One region of the Enterococcus mundtii genome, then DNA from elsewhere that is predicted to be linked to it. Evidence: predicted binding sites of a transcription regulator. Region 1 holds the regulator's gene; the other holds the start of a gene.

Region 1 (8,123 bases):
GACCAGAAGCGCGCGGATTTATCGTAGGTTGTCCAGTAGCTTATGAATTAGGTGTGGGCTTTGCTCCTGTTCGTAAGAAAGGAAAATTACCTCGTGAAACGATCGAAGTCACTTACGGACTTGAATACGGTACAGATACCTTGACGCTGCACAAAGATGCAATTCAACCAGGACAAAGAGTCTTGATCTGTGATGACTTATTAGCAACAGGTGGAACGATCAAAGCAACAATCGAATTGATCGAAGAACTTGGCGGAGTTGTTGTTGGTTGTGCCTTTTTGATCGAGTTGATGGACTTGCATGGTCGTGACAAAATCGAAGGCTACGACATGATTACTTTGATGGAGTATTAATCAAATAAAATATTGAACAGAACCCCCCCTTCCACAAACGGATGAACCGTTTGCGGAAGGGGGGGTTCGTTGGATGAGTAGCCTCAATTTATTGATGGAACAAATGAGTGCAAGGGTAGGTAGTCAGTTTGTCGTTAAAAAAGCAAACGAGCGATCATCGTTTGCTTGGACGGATTTTTCATAGAAGCGATCTTATTTACTTTTACGAGTGCCTGGAGCTGTAATAGGTTTCGTGATAGAAGGAGTCTTCATGGGATTGACGACGTTGTGATTGACGGTATTTTTTTTCATCCCACAACATAAACCACAATGTAAACAAAGGAACAAAAACCAACAGCGCTGTACGTAGACCAAAATTACCAATAATAATACCTAAAAACAAAACGATCAATACTAAACCAAAACGTCTCATTGATTTCATGATTTTCACCTCTTTATAGAATGCGAACAAAAGTTCGTATCATTAGTATACGAACTTTTGTTCGGTTTGTAAAGAGGGAAGTTCAAAAAGAACAAAGATATCTGCTAAAAGAGGAAAAGACGAGCTTGAGATCATGATCTCAAGCTCGTAAATAAATAACTAAATTTTCTTTTCTTATCAATAAATATGACTACGGTACAGACCAACGACTCGACCTAAGATCGACACCTCATCTAAAATGATCGGTTCCAGTAAATCATTCTCGGGTTGCAAACGGAAATGATCTCTTTCTTTATAGAACCGTTTGCAAGTTGCTTCGTCTTCTGCAGTCATCGCAATAACGATATCACCATTTTGTGCAGTTTCTTGTTTGCGGACAATGACATTATCGCCATCCAATATCCCAGCATTGATCATACTTTCTCCTCGGATCGTCAACATGAACAGACTACCTTCTTCTGATGAAAGGTTTGGTGGTACTGGAAAGAAGTCAGAAGCTTCCTCAACAGCTAGTATCGGCTCTCCGGCAGTAACAACTCCGAGAACAGGAATCGTTGTTGGGCGAATCCCGATTTTTGATAATCCTTGTTGCGTCAATTCGATGGCACGTGGTTTCGTAGGGTCTCTTTGAATAAAGCCTTTTTTCTCTAATCGGGCAAGATGACCATGGACTGTCGATGTTGAAGAAAGCTGAACAGCTTCTCCGATCTCACGGACAGTCGGTGGATAGCCTTTTTGGGTCACTTGTTCGTGAATATATCGTAAGACTTCGATTTGTCTTGTTTCAGTTTGTCGGGCCACAAGGTACACCTTCTTTCACTTGATAACTAAATAGTACCATAGAAAATACTTGATTTCAAACAAATGTTCGCATTAAAGACTATTGATGTAGTTGTTTTTTTTTCATTTTTTATATAAGATGTAGGAGAAGCAAAAGCGAGGAGGAATAGTTGTGTTATCGCCTGAAAAAATCGAACGTATCAATCAGTTAGCTAAAAAGAAAAAAGCAGAAGGATTGACACCAGCTGAAGTCAAAGAGCAAAAGGAATTACGAGAAGCATATCTGACAGCCTTTCGTTCTGGCATGAGACATCATATTGAAGGGATGAAAGTTGTTGATCCCGATGGAAATGATGTCACACCAGAAAAATTGAAAGAAATCCAGAAGAAAAAAGGCCTCCACGACCGAAATAGCAAGTTTTAGTAAAAAAAACTAAAAGTCGTTGCTTTTTTAGAGGAGATACTATAAAATTAGAAGTAGAAATATAGGTAAAAAAAACCTAAATTACAGGAGGGGTTACATTGTTTGATAAAATTGATCAGCTTGGTGTGAATACGATCCGTACATTGAGTGTCGATGCAGTACAAAAAGCAAATTCAGGACATCCGGGGTTACCAATGGGTGCCGCGCCAATGGCTTATGCCCTTTGGACGAAACACTTGAAAGTGAATCCGAAAACTTCTAAAAACTGGGCAGACCGTGACCGTTTTGTCTTATCTGCGGGACATGGTTCAGCGATGTTGTACAGCTTGTTGCACTTAGCAGGGTACCAAGTGACGATTGATGACTTGAAACAATTCCGTCAATGGGATTCAAAAACACCGGGACACCCTGAGGTCAACCATACGGACGGCGTCGAAGCAACGACTGGTCCTTTAGGTCAAGGGATCGCGATGGCTGTGGGGATGGCAATGGCAGAAGCGCATCTAGCAGCGACCTACAACAAAGACCAATTCAACGTCGTTGACCATTATACCTATGCGTTATGTGGCGATGGCGACTTGATGGAAGGCGTGTCTCAAGAAGCAAGTTCGATGGCTGGTCATATGAAATTAGGGAAATTGATCGTTTTATACGATTCAAACGATATTTCTTTAGACGGACCAACCTCAAAAGCCTTCACTGAAAATGTTGGCGTACGCTATGAAGCTTACGGTTGGCAACATCTCTTGGTAAAAGACGGCAATGATTTAGAAGCCATCTCAAAAGCAATTGAAGAAGCGAAAGCCGAAACAGACAAACCGACATTGATCGAAGTGAAAACGGTCATCGGATTTGGTGCACCAAACCAAGGAACTTCTGCGGTCCACGGCGCACCACTTGGCTTAGAAGGCATTCAAAAAGCCAAAGAGATCTATGGTTGGGAATACCCTGACTTTACCGTACCAGAAGAAGTGGCGGAACGCTTCCGTCAAACGATGGTTGAAGAAGGCGAAAAAGCTGAAAATGCTTGGCGTGAGATGTTCGCAGCATACAAAGCAGCGTATCCAGAATTAGCGCAACAATTCGAAGATGCCTTTGCTGGAAAATTACCAGAGAATTGGGATGCAGAGCTTCCAACATACGACGAAGGTGAAAGCCAAGCCAGTCGTGTCTCAAGTAAAGAGATGATCCAAGCATTATCAAAAGCGATCCCAAGTTTCTGGGGTGGTTCTGCCGATCTATCCGGATCAAACAATACGATGGTCACAGCAGACAAAGACTTCACGCCTGAACACTATGAAGGCCGCAACATTTGGTTTGGTGTTCGTGAGTTTGCGATGGCATCAGCGATGAACGGGATCCAATTGCATGGCGGTACCCGGATCTATGGGGGAACATTCTTTGTCTTTGTGGATTACTTGCGACCAGCTGTGCGTTTAGCAGCGATCCAAAACACGCCAGTCATTTATGTCTTGACCCATGACTCTGTAGCAGTTGGTGAAGATGGCCCGACGCATGAGCCAGTGGAACAATTGGCTTCGGTTAGAAGTATGCCAGGTGTCCATGTCTTACGTCCGGCGGACGGGAACGAAACTCGTGCGGCATGGAAAGTAGCGATGGAATCTACAGATACACCAACGATCTTAGTCTTGAGTCGTCAAAATCTACCAGTTCTTCCAACAACGAAAGAAGTGGCGGATGATATGGTTAAAAAAGGTGCCTATGTCTTGTCTCCAGCTAAAGGGGAACAACCAGAAGGAATCTTGATCGCGACAGGTTCAGAAGTGGATCTAGCTGTTAAAGCGCAAAAAGTATTGGCGGAACAAGGAAAAGATGTTTCAGTGGTTTCTATGCCAAGTTTTGATTTATTTGAACAACAATCCGCGGAATATCAAGAAAGCGTCTTGCCAAAAGCAGTGACGAAGCGTGTTGCGATTGAAGCAGCTTCACCATTCGGTTGGGAACGTTATGTGGGTATCGAAGGTCAAACGATCACAATTGATCACTTTGGCGCATCTGCTCCTGGAAACAAAATACTTGAAGAATTTGGTTTTACAGTAGATAATGTAGTCAACGTCTTCAATCAATTATAGACAAATACTGAAAGCAGTTCGATTGGAGTGCTTGGAGATTTTTTCCAAGCCTCCAATTTTCTATTTTTTTAGGTACAAATTAGTAAAAAGGGATAATTGTCGTTACTTTTGTGTTACTTTTTGATTACGTGAAGATTACAAAAAGTAAATGATTGAAGATTCGTTTGAGTTTCAATAAAATAAAACGTATAATTTAAATGATTAAGTTTCGTTTAAGAGGAAGTTTTATTTACTGTTTCATTTGAGGAGGAATTTGAATGCAAGAGCTGAGAACCCGTAGCGCTCGACACCATAGGCCCAAAAGGAAAATGACCATCAATAAAAAAGCCATTGCACCTTTAGTGGGGACAAGCCTATTAGTTGGGCCAATGTTGGTCACAGCAACACCACAAACTGTACGTGCGGATGAGTTAGATGTCGCATCTTCTGCCGATCCGCAAGCATTTATCAATCAAATCGGATGGGCTGCTTCTGAAGTTGCAGCAAGCAATGATTTATATGCGTCTGTCATGATTGCACAAGCATTACTTGAAAGTGCGTATGGTACATCTGGATTATCAAGTGCACCATATTACAACTTATTTGGAGTCAAAGGTAGCGCAGGTCAATCTGTGGTATATATGAATACGCAAGAATATTTGAATGGTCAATGGGTAACGATGAACGAACCTTTCCGTCGCTATTCATCTTATTGGGAGTCATTCCAAGATCATGCGAATGTTTTACGTTCTACTAGTTTTTCGACAGGCGATTATCATTATTCAGGTGTATGGAAAAGTAATACTACCAGCTACTATGATGCAACAGCTTATTTAACTGGACGTTATGCAACAGATCCTAATTACGCATACAAATTAAATGAATTGATCAGCACATATAATCTGACTCGCTTTGATACACCATCAACTGGTTCAACAACAACTAGTACGACAAGTACCACAACGACTAGTACGACAACCTCTACAACGACTACGACAAGTAGTAACCAAACTTATACTGTCGTCTCTGGCGATACACTTTGGGATATTGCTCAAAAATTCGGTATGTCCGTCGATGATCTGATGGCAAAAAATGGCATGACGATGTCAAATTATTCATTATTGGTTGGACAAGAAATCAATGTCTAACTTTATATCAACTTAAAAAAGAGGCATATCAAAAGATGTGTCTCTTTTTTTTACTTCTCCAGTAAGAATCACTCGCAGAAGTACCTTTTTTGTATTATGATTAATAGAGAAGCAAATGAAGGGGGAAAAAACATGACACAGATTTATCAATCGATCACAGAATTGATCGGTAAAACACCTATCGTTCGATTAAATAAAATGGTTCCAGAAGGAGCTGCGGATGTTTTTGTTAAGTTGGAATTCTTCAATCCAGGTGGAAGCGTGAAAGACCGTATTGCCTTGAATATGATTGAAAAAGCAGAACATGATGGGCTATTGAAACCGGGTGATACAATCATTGAACCTACTTCAGGAAACACTGGTATTGGTTTAGCGATGGTCGGTGTAGCAAAAGGATATCATGTGAAACTTGTCATGCCTGAAACGATGAGTATCGAGCGTCGCTTATTGATGAAGGGTTACGGAGCAGAACTAATTTTGACTCCAGGGACAGAAGGCATCAGTGGTTCAATCAAAGAAGCAAAACGTCTAGCGGAAGAAAATGGCTATTTCTTACCTCTGCAATTTGAAAACCCTGCTAATCCATTAGTTCATGAAAAAACGACTGGGCCAGAAATCCAAGCGGCGTTTGGTGTGAATGGGTTGGATGCGTTTGTCGCAGGAATCGGTACTGGTGGAACAATCACCGGTGCGGGACACGAATTAAAACGGATCAATCCAGCGCTTAAGATCGTTGGAGTTGAACCAGCCGAATCTGCCGTTTTAGAAGGCAAAGAACCTGGGCCACACAAAATCCAAGGTATCGGAACAGGTTTTGTCCCGGATACGTTAGATACGAATGTCTATGATCAAGTCTTATCAGTATCTAGTGAGCAAGCAATGATCACAGCTCGCCGTATGGGGCAAGAAGAAGGAATCTTAGTTGGTGTTTCAGGAGGAGCCGCAGTTGAAGCTGCGCTTAATGTAGCTAAAGAACTAGGGGCTGGAAAAAAAGTTCTTGCGATTATTCCTGATAATGGAGAACGTTATTTGTCTACTCCTTTGTATCAGGATATGTAAGTCTACGTGAAAATCTGAATAAAAAGTGTGAAATAATGGTGAAACATCCGTTATTTTACACTTTTTTTGTATAAAATAGGCAAAATTATAAAATTCTTTTCTTTTTCTTTCCATAATATGTAGATTTAAAAAAATAAAAATAGTATGATAATAAAAGAACAATAAGGTGGGGTTTTGTTTATATGGAAAATAAAAAAGTAGAAGCGGCGATCGAGCAGCTGAAAAAAGAAAATATTCGGATTACGCCGCAAAGATACGCAGTTTTAGAGTATCTGATTGAGCATCGTTCACATCCAACGGCAGATGAAATCTACAAGGCGCTTGAGCATCGCTTTCCTAATATGAGTGTTGCTACAGTTTACAATAATTTACGATTGTTCACATCGATCGGGTTTGTTCAAGAAATGAAATATGGTGATGCATCAAGCCGATTTGATTTTAGTTCACAAAGACATTATCATGTGATTTGCCAAAATTGCGAGACGATCGTCGATTTTCATTATCCTGGGCTAGAAGATATTGAAATGGCGGCGGGGCGCTTAACTGATTTTGAAATCCATGATCATCGTTTAGAATTATATGGGCTATGTCCGAATTGCAAAAAATAAATCGTGCGAACATCTGAAACATCGATAAGGTCAAATGACTTTGTTGATGTTTTTTTGTCTTTCATTTGTGACGTGTAGAAAAACAAGGAATACCTACTCCTGTGAAACTAAGAGGAAAACACACTAACAATTTTAAGAAAGGTGAAAATATTTATGCAATTTTTTATGCGATTTCGTATTCATTCACAAGCACAGAGGTGTTAGTTTAAAAATTCACAAAAAGAACGTTTATTTATCAGTGTTTCAAATCGAAAATGCGCAAAATATGATAAGTAAGACCTTGTGAATTCACAAGCATAAAACTGTTGGATACGTTTTAATTTTGCTATAGTAAAAATTGTCAAAGGACAAATCGTTTATCGGAGGGACACACATGAAAGTAGTAGTAATCGGCTGTACCCATGCAGGAACAGCAGCAGTAAAAAGCATCTTAAAAAACAACCCAGAAGCAGATGTTACAGTTTATGAACGTAACGACAATGTTTCATTTTTATCTTGTGGGATCGCATTGTATGTTGGAGGCGTCGTGAAAGACCCAGCAGGCTTGTTCTATTCAAACCCTGAAGAGTTAGCTTCGTTAGGTGCGAAAGTGAAAATGGAACATGATGTCACTGATGTTGACACAGAAAACAAACAAGTCACAGCGAAAGATTTAAAAACTGGCGAAACTGAAACAGTTTCTTATGACAAATTAGTAATGACTACTGGTTCATGGCCAATCATCCCGCCAATCAAAGGGATCGAATCTGAAAATATTCTTTTATGTAAAAACTATAACCAAGCAAACGAAATCATTGCTAAAGCAGAAGAAGCGAAGAAAGTAGTGATCGTTGGTGGTGGTTATATTGGGATCGAATTAGTCGAAGCGTTTGTCGAGTCTGGCAAAGAAGTGACATTGATCGATGGTTTAGATCGTATCTTGAACAAATATCTTGATAAACCATTTACGGATGTGTTAGAAAAAGAATTGGTTGATCGTGGAGTTACTTTAGCTTTAGGTGAAAACGTTTCTGAGTTCATTCCAGATGAGAATGGTAAAGTAAAACAAGTAACTACAGCTAGCCAAACATTTGATGCGGATATGGTTATTTTGTGTGTTGGTTTCAGACCAAATACAAAATTAGTAGAAGGTAAAGTAGAAACATTGCCAAATGGCGCAATCAAAGTAAATGAGTACATGCAAACAAGCAATCCAGATATTTTTGCAGCGGGCGATTCAGCAGTTGTCAATTATAACCCAAGTGGTACGCAAAACTAC
Region 2 (8,123 bases), 920 kb from region 1:
TCCAAGAAGAGGAATCGGGTATCAGGATTGCTGTTCCAAAAATAATTGGAAAAGAAGAAATCCATGACCAGTTGAATCGAAAATATCTCGCAGAGGGACAACAAGCTTATGAGGAAGGAGTGAAAGAAATCAAGAAAAACGGGCAACAGATTGATACAACAGGTGGATATCGCATATTGGTCAATGATGAGCGATTTTTAGTGATTGATCGTTCAATCGAACAGACAATTGCAAGTACGCAAACGAACAATCAATTTGACACGTTAGATAAACAAAATGAGGTACTTGTGTCTTTGCCTTTATTATTTAAAAATGATGATTATCTCATTGCTCTTTCAAAGGAAATTGAAGAACAGATGAAAAATCGTATGGAAAAAAATCCAGAATCAACTTATTTTGCTCTAGAGGATAATGGCTCATTTTTATTAAAAAAAGATCCTAGTTTTTATATCAATAAAGAACACCAGCTGGTTATCTTCTTTGATAAATACGAGGTAGCACCTGGTGCTATGGGGACACAAGAATTCGTTATTGATACAAATAAAATCCAATCTTTATTGGCTGACCCAAACTATTTGAACTAAAGCTTTCAGACTTTACGAATAGAATCGTTCTTTGCTGAGAATAGTAGCATCAACCGGTAGAATCTTTTTTACATGTTTACCGGTTGATGCTTTTTAGGTTGAGAGAAATAGCATTCAATAATGGCCGAAGAATCCAATGCTTATCTGAATTACTCAATCGCTTGCTTGACGATTTCTTGCCAAAAATGAAAATATTCCTCTTCTAAATCGATCGAATCAAGTTCATCCCAAGCAATAAAGCCCTCGTTTACATAAAAGCCATCTTCTGTCATCTTTTTTTGAATCTTTCCTCTATAGTTTTCTCCCTTTTTTGTTTGGATCGTAATTTCTTGTTTGGCAATATAAGCAGTGATTATGACAGTTTCGAAATGATTCTTTACCATTGTCATCGGCAACGCCTCCCTTTTAGTCATTTTCCTCTTCAAAAGCTTGATAAAATTCATCTTTGATCAATTGCAACTCAGCTTGTTGGTTTGGCTTGTTCCAATCGATTGATCGGGAAACTTGTTCGTCATATGTCTTGTTGGTACTAAACTCAAACCATTTCATTTCTTGTTTCAAACCAACGTGACGAATGTTCTCCCAGAGAATCTGGTACTGGTCAATCGTCAGATATTCTTCATCACATTCGCCTAAGAAAACGCCCTCGATATTTTCTCTATATCGACCAAATTCATCTTTTGTGTTTAATTGGATGGTCACTTTTTGTCGGTAGAGAAAGGACTGTAATAGTACTTGGTCGATTTCCTCTCTCGTCATTTGCAATTGGGGAGGGAGGTCTTTTAAGGCGACTGCTGCATTTTCTTCGATCCCTTTAACTAGCTCATCCATGGCAAAAGCGGTTCCCCATTTCAAGCCAAAGGGGCGATCACGGTATTCATTGTAATCGAGAAATTCTTTTTTCGTGCGTCGCATGTCCCTCACCTTCAATACCAGCCATTCCGCCAGCATGACCGCCTACAAGCGAACTGCGGGCGATTGCTCGACCACCTTCTAGTAAACTATGTGCATGGACGATTGCTTTAAATCCATATTTTTGTCGAATCTTATCCACGACAAAGTCAATCTTTGCCGCATTGACTTGCTCTTTAGGATCATCGAATAGATTCAATTGCAAGCCAGTCGCATAAACTAAGCGAGAACAGTTGACGCCGATACTTCGGATATCTTGCCGTTGATAATGTCGATCAAAAATCATCAATAGTGCTTCTGCTAAAACATGACTGGCATTGGTCGGCTCGATTTTCATCTGTTGGTGAAACCCAGTTTTTCCTGAAACATCTGTGTAGCCCAAAGAAAAGCCGACCCACAGACTAACTACTTGTGCTTTTGCTTCTTCTCGTCGTAAGCGTGTGCCTACTTGATCTGCCATTTCCTTGATCACGATTTCAATCTCTTCTCGGCGGGTATAGTCCTTATTGAGGATTTGACTATTTCCGATGCTTTTTGATTTAGGGGTGTAGACTTCACCAAGAAAGCTCCGATCGATTCCCCAGGCATGGGCATAAAGTTGTGTACCAATTACCCCCATTGCACTTTTTAAACGATAGTAATCCGCATGTGCAAGCTCATAGATGCTATGGATGTTCATTTTATTTAAACGAATCGCTGTTTTTCGACCGATCCCCCAAAAATCTGTCAGCTGAGGAATCCGCCAAAGTTTTTCAGGGACGTCTTCATAACGCCATTCGGCGATCATGTCTCGGGTATCCTTCGCTTCATTATCCAGAGCTAATTTTGCCAATAGTGGATTATCACCGATACCGATCGTGGTATAGATCCCTGTCTGGTCATAAACGTCTTGACGAATTTTTTTTGCAAGTGTCCGGGCATCAGGAGCATCGAACAAATTCAAACTATTTGTGATATCCAAAAAACTTTCGTCGACCGAATAGACATGATGGTTACTCTCGTCTGCATAGGTTTTATAAATCGCATTGATTTCTTTGTTCTTCTCCATATAATAAGCCATTCGTGGTGGGGCAATATATAGATCACTGGGATAAGGAAAGGGCAAATCACGCGCACGACTGATATTCGTGATCCCGTAGGCTTTTTTTGCAGCTGGACTAGAGGCAAGGATCAACCCGCTACCACGTTCTTCCCATGAATTTCCGGGGTACGACATAACAACTAGTTTGGTTGTTAAAGGGTCTAAACCAAGTGAGACACATTCAACAGAAGCATAGAACGACTTACAATCAATACATAAAATATCTCTAGAAGGTTCTTTATGATAGTCAAATACAGGATTTTGATTTTTAAACATAACAGTCACCTCTTCTACATGATTAGAACACACGTTCGCGTTTTTTGTCAACGAAAAAATCAATAGGAACTTTAAAAAAACATCGGTCTTCTAAAGGATCATTAGCATAAAGAGAAAAAGATTTGAAAAAGTAGTTGACTTATTTCAGAAAGAAATCTATACTTAAACCAATCTTAAATCAGTTTGGAGCGATTTCTTATGAAAATCACATTGAATTCACAACTGAATACGTATTACTTTAGCTATTTTAGATAGGTTTGTATTCATGACATTCATGGGTGCAAACACAACGTTTGTATCTATGATGGCTAAGGATGTTTGAGATGACTTGTCCGCCACATAGATGAAAATCTATAGTGGCTTTTTTGTTAGAATTGGTGAAGGCCCACTGTAGATTTGTCTACGGCGGGCTTTTTTTATACCTAACGAAAGGAGAACCACATCAGTTCATCTTCCAACGAGTTATTTTAAGTAAACAACGAACGATTTTCCATTGTCGATCAAGTGTTCAAACAGTGATAAAAAAATAAAAATAAAAAAGGATGTTATCTTATGATTTTAATTATTAAACCAGGAATTGAAGTAAACCAACTAGAACCAGTACTTTCACGTATCAAGGAAGAGGGCTTGGACGTTCAGATCAACCATGGCAAAGATCGTCTTGTTTTAGGATTGATCGGTGATCCAAAAATTATCCAAGGTGTACCATTTGAAAGATACGACACGGTGGAGCGTGCAGTAAAAATCTCTAATACGTACAAACTGACTTCTCGAGAATTTCATCCGCAAGATACAGTCGTTGATGTGGATGGTTTGAAAATCGGTGATGGTAGTTTTGTGACGATGGCTGGTCCTTGTTCAGTAGAAGGCGAAGAACAAATCATGGAAACTGCTCGTATGGCAAAAGCTGGTGGGGCAACAGTCCTACGTGGAGGAGCCTACAAACCTAGAACGTCACCCTACGCTTTCCAAGGATTAGGAGAAGAAGGACTGAAAATGATGCGTAAAGCAGCGGATCATTACGGCTTAAAAGTCATTACCGAAGTCATGGATGAAGCCCATATCGATGTCGTTTGCGAATACACAGATATCATTCAGATCGGCGCCAGAAATATGCAAAACTTTCGTCTATTAGAAGCTGTTGGGAAAACAGGAAAACCAATTGGCTTGAAACGCGGGATTTCAGGAACGATCGAAGAATGGTTGAACGCGGCGGAATACATTGCGGTACAAAACAATCCAAACATCATCTTTATCGAACGTGGTATTCGTACTTACGAAACAGCGACACGCAATACCTTCGATCTAAGTGCTGTACCGATCATTAAAAAATTAAGTCATTTCCCGATCATCGTTGATCCAAGTCATGGTACAGGGGTTTGGGATCTCGTATCACCAATGGCAAGAGCCGGTGTTGCTAGTGGCGCAGATGGGATGATCGTAGAGATCCACCCTGATCCAATCCACGCATGGTCAGATGGACAGCAATCATTGAATGAAAAGAACTACCTACGAATGATGGAAGAAGTCGAGATTTTAGTTGAAGCAATGAATAAAATCAAAGCCTTATAGAAAAGAGGAGCGTCATGTTAGAAGTTGTCTTACCAGAAAAAAGCTATGAGATCATCATTGAACGAAATGCACTCGATCATGTGTCTGAGTGGATCGAAGGAATCTGGAAAAATAAAAAAATCGCGATTATCAGTGATACGAATGTTTTTCCGATATACGGCGAAAAAATTTGTCAACAGTTGCGGGCAAGCTACGAAGTCGTCCATTATGTTGTTTCAGCTGGGGAGAGCAGCAAATCATTCGACATGGCAGCTCACCTCTATGCGTTTTTAGCAGAAGAACAATTTACGCGTAGTGATGCGGTGATTGCGCTTGGAGGGGGAGTGATCGGCGATTTAGCCAGCTTCGTTGCTTCCACCTATATGCGAGGGATTTCATTTGTCCAGATCCCGACTTCCCTACTGGCACAGGTCGATTCAAGCATTGGAGGAAAAACAGCAATCAATGCACCCATGGCGAAAAATATGATTGGGACATTTGCACAACCAGACGGGGTATTGATCGATCCAGAGACGTTAATGACGTTATCAGAGCGTAGAATCCAAGAAGGGATCGCTGAGATCATCAAGTGTGGTGCAATCAGTGATGAAACGCTATGGCAAGATTTGGCAAAATTAACAGGAGTTGCTGACTTACTGGCTAATAGTGAAAAAATCATTGAAAAGGCGTTGCGTGTGAAGAAACAAGTTGTTGAAGAAGATCAATTCGATAACGGGAATCGTTTGTTACTGAACTTTGGCCATACGATCGGACATGCCATCGAAAATACTGCTGGTTATGGTCAGATCAGTCATGGCGAAGCCGTAGCGATCGGTATGGTGCAAATCACCAAACAAGCCGAAAAGATGGGAAAATCACCAGTGGGCATCACTGCGCAATTGATCCAAATGATCGAAAAGTATCAGTTACCGATCAAGTACCAACCTTGGGAGGAGCAATCCCTTTATGATGCGATCACCCACGATAAAAAGGCACGTGGAAAGACATTGAAAATTATTTTATTAGATAAAATCGGACAAGCAAGAATCCAAGAAATTCCGCTTGAGTCCGTGAAAGACTATTTAAAGGAGGGGAACTAAATGCGTTTTTTAACAGCAGGAGAATCTCATGGTCCACAGTTAACTGCCATTATTGAAGGTATCCCGGCAGGTTTAGAAGTTTCACTTGAAAAAATCAATGAAGATCTTGCGAGACGACAAGGGGGGTACGGTCGTGGTGGCAGAATGAAGATCGAGAAAGATCGTGTCCAAATCACCTCAGGTATTCGACATGGTAAAACGCTTGGTTCGCCAATCACAATGATCGTGGAGAATAAAGACTGGAAGAATTGGCAAACGGTGATGTCAGCCGAGCCAATCGAAGAAAAACATGTCACACGTCGTCGAGTAGCCAAACCTCGTCCAGGACATGCGGATCTAGTTGGTGGAATGAAATACCAACATCAAGATCTTAGGAATGTGTTAGAACGGTCTTCAGCTAGAGAAACGACCATGCGTGTAGCAATCGGCTCTTTAGCAAAACAGATCCTAGCAGCACTAGATATTGAAATTGCCAGTCACGTAGCAGTTCTTGGAGGGGTCAAAGCAACGATTCCTGAAGTGCTACCTGTGGCGGTGATCAAGGAAAAAACAACGATCTCCGAAGTCAATATGGTAGACCTTGAGATCGAAGAACAAGTCAAAACATTGATCGATGAGACGAAAAAAGCAGGTGATACCTTAGGTGGTGTCGTCGAAGTCCGGGTTGAAAATGTACCGGCTGGTTTGGGTAGTTATGTCCAATGGGATAAAAAATTAGATGGAAAATTAGCACAAGCCATGCTGAGTATCAATGCCTTCAAAGGGGTAGAATTTGGGATCGGTTTTGATGCAGCGACTTTACCAGGTTCTAAAGTTATGGATGAAATCACCTGGGATCAAGAACAAGGCTACCGCCGGACAACCAATCATTTAGGTGGATTTGAAGGTGGGATGACAAATGGGGAACAAATCATCGTTCGTGGTGTGATGAAACCGATCCCTACACTTTACAAGCCGTTGATGAGTGTGGATATCGACACGAAAGAAGCCTATAAAGCAAGTGTCGAACGTTCCGACAGTACCGCTGTACCAGCAGCTTCTGTGGTGGCTGAACACGTCATTGCAACAGCACTTGCCGTGGAGATCCTTGAACATTTCCCAGCGGATAACATGAGTGAGCTGAAAAAATCTGTTGCCAGTCATCGGCAGATGATCCAAGACTTTTAGTGAGGAGACTGATATGAAGAAAAAGGTATTTGTCTTAGGTTTAGGTCTGATTGGTGCTTCGCTTTGCCGAGCCATCAAAGGATCGAATGTGACTCTTTATGGATGGGATCATTCAGCAGAAACAAGAAAAATTGCAGAAGAAGTCCAATTAGTGGATCATCTGGTGTCTGGGATCGAAGAAGCAAGTCAAATGGATGTTATTTTATTAGCGGTTCCTGTACAAGTTAGTTTGGACTATTTGCAACAATTAGCGACACTTCCGCTAAAGGAAACTGTATTGGTCAGTGATACTGGCAGTACGAAAGCAGCAATCATGACAGCGGCTAAGGAATTACCTTTTACTTTTATTGGTGGACACCCAATGGCAGGCTCGCATAAATCTGGAGTAAAAGCCGGCAATCCTAATTTGTTCGAGGAAGCTTATTATATATTGACCAATGATCATGAGAGTGATCGTGTAGCTGAACTGATGGAACTATTAGAACCGACTCGAGCAAAATTTGTATTGATGGAAGCCAAAAATCATGACGAGATCGTCGGCGTTTTAAGCCATTTGCCTCATATCGTGGCTGCTGGTTTAGTGCAAACCAGTGATGAACTCAATCAAAAACATCCAAGAGCCTCCCAACTTGCAGCCGGAGGGTTTCGAGATATTACGCGTATTGCTTCTTCTGATCCAAAAATGTGGACAGATATCTTATTAACGAATCAAGAAATCATGCTGTCTTTACTAGAAGAATGGCAATCCTCCATGGAAACATTGAAAACACAACTTGCGAGAAATGATGAAGAGGCCATTTATCGATTTTTTGCACAAGCGAAGCAAACAAGGGATCAGTTGCCGAAGAAACGACAAGGAACGATTCCAGCGTTCTATGATCTATACGTTGATATTCCGGATATTTCCGGTGCAGTTGCTAAGGTGACAACGGCTTTGAGCCAAGCAGATATTTCAATCATCAATCTAAAAATACAAGAAACTAGAGAAGATATTTTCGGAGTCCTTGAATTGTCCTTCAAAAATCAAACCGATTTAGAAAAAGGACAAGCATTGATTCAAGCGGAAAATTTTCACTGTTGGATCAGGAGTTGAGACAATGCAATTACTTAATGCTACACATGGGATCAAAGGTGAGCTAACGGTTCCAGCAGATAAATCGATTTCTCATCGCAGCATCATGTTTGGTGCAATCAGTCATGGAAAAACGACGATAACGAACTTTTTAAAAGCAGAAGATTGCTTGAGTACGATGTCCATATTTAGACAATTAGGTGTGAGAATAGAAGAGGAAGAAGAGAAAATCCATGTTTATGGTTATGGCGTAGAGGGATTACAAACACCAACAGAACGTTTAGATGCAGGTAATTCTGGTACAACGATCCGTTTACTTTTAGGGATTTTAGCTGGAAGTAAGATTTCGGCAGAAGTGTCTGGAGATGACTCGTTGAATC

Evidence for each region. Region 1 encodes LexA, which represses DNA repair genes until DNA is damaged. Its sites were predicted from a motif close to CNAACANNTGTTNG; they were not measured.
Region 2: EM4838_RS01420 (Y-family DNA polymerase) is a predicted target of LexA. The motif match lies at 2,878-2,891, and genes of this name have one in related genera.

What each region holds. Positions count from the first base shown of each region.
Region 1 is NZ_CP018061.1:1,217,541-1,225,663, forward strand. It holds gene EM4838_RS06000 (adenine phosphoribosyltransferase) at 1-353, shown strand, start outside; gene EM4838_RS06005 (hypothetical protein) at 556-774, opposite strand; gene lexA (transcriptional repressor LexA) at 952-1,575, opposite strand; gene EM4838_RS06015 (DUF896 family protein) at 1,727-1,978, shown strand; gene tkt (transketolase) at 2,077-4,071, shown strand; gene EM4838_RS06025 (glucosaminidase domain-containing protein) at 4,329-5,198, shown strand; gene cysK (cysteine synthase A) at 5,331-6,257, shown strand; gene EM4838_RS06035 (Fur family transcriptional regulator) at 6,440-6,865, shown strand; gene EM4838_RS06040 (NADH oxidase) at 7,239-8,123, shown strand, end outside.
Region 2 is NZ_CP018061.1:296,344-304,466, forward strand. It holds gene rsiV (anti-sigma-V factor RsiV) at 1-584, shown strand, start outside; gene EM4838_RS01410 (hypothetical protein) at 734-973, opposite strand; gene EM4838_RS01415 (hypothetical protein) at 990-1,499, opposite strand; gene EM4838_RS01420 (Y-family DNA polymerase) at 1,462-2,853, opposite strand; gene aroF (3-deoxy-7-phosphoheptulonate synthase) at 3,406-4,425, shown strand; gene aroB (3-dehydroquinate synthase) at 4,440-5,504, shown strand; gene aroC (chorismate synthase) at 5,505-6,671, shown strand; gene EM4838_RS01440 (prephenate dehydrogenase) at 6,685-7,764, shown strand; gene aroA (3-phosphoshikimate 1-carboxyvinyltransferase) at 7,769-8,123, shown strand, end outside.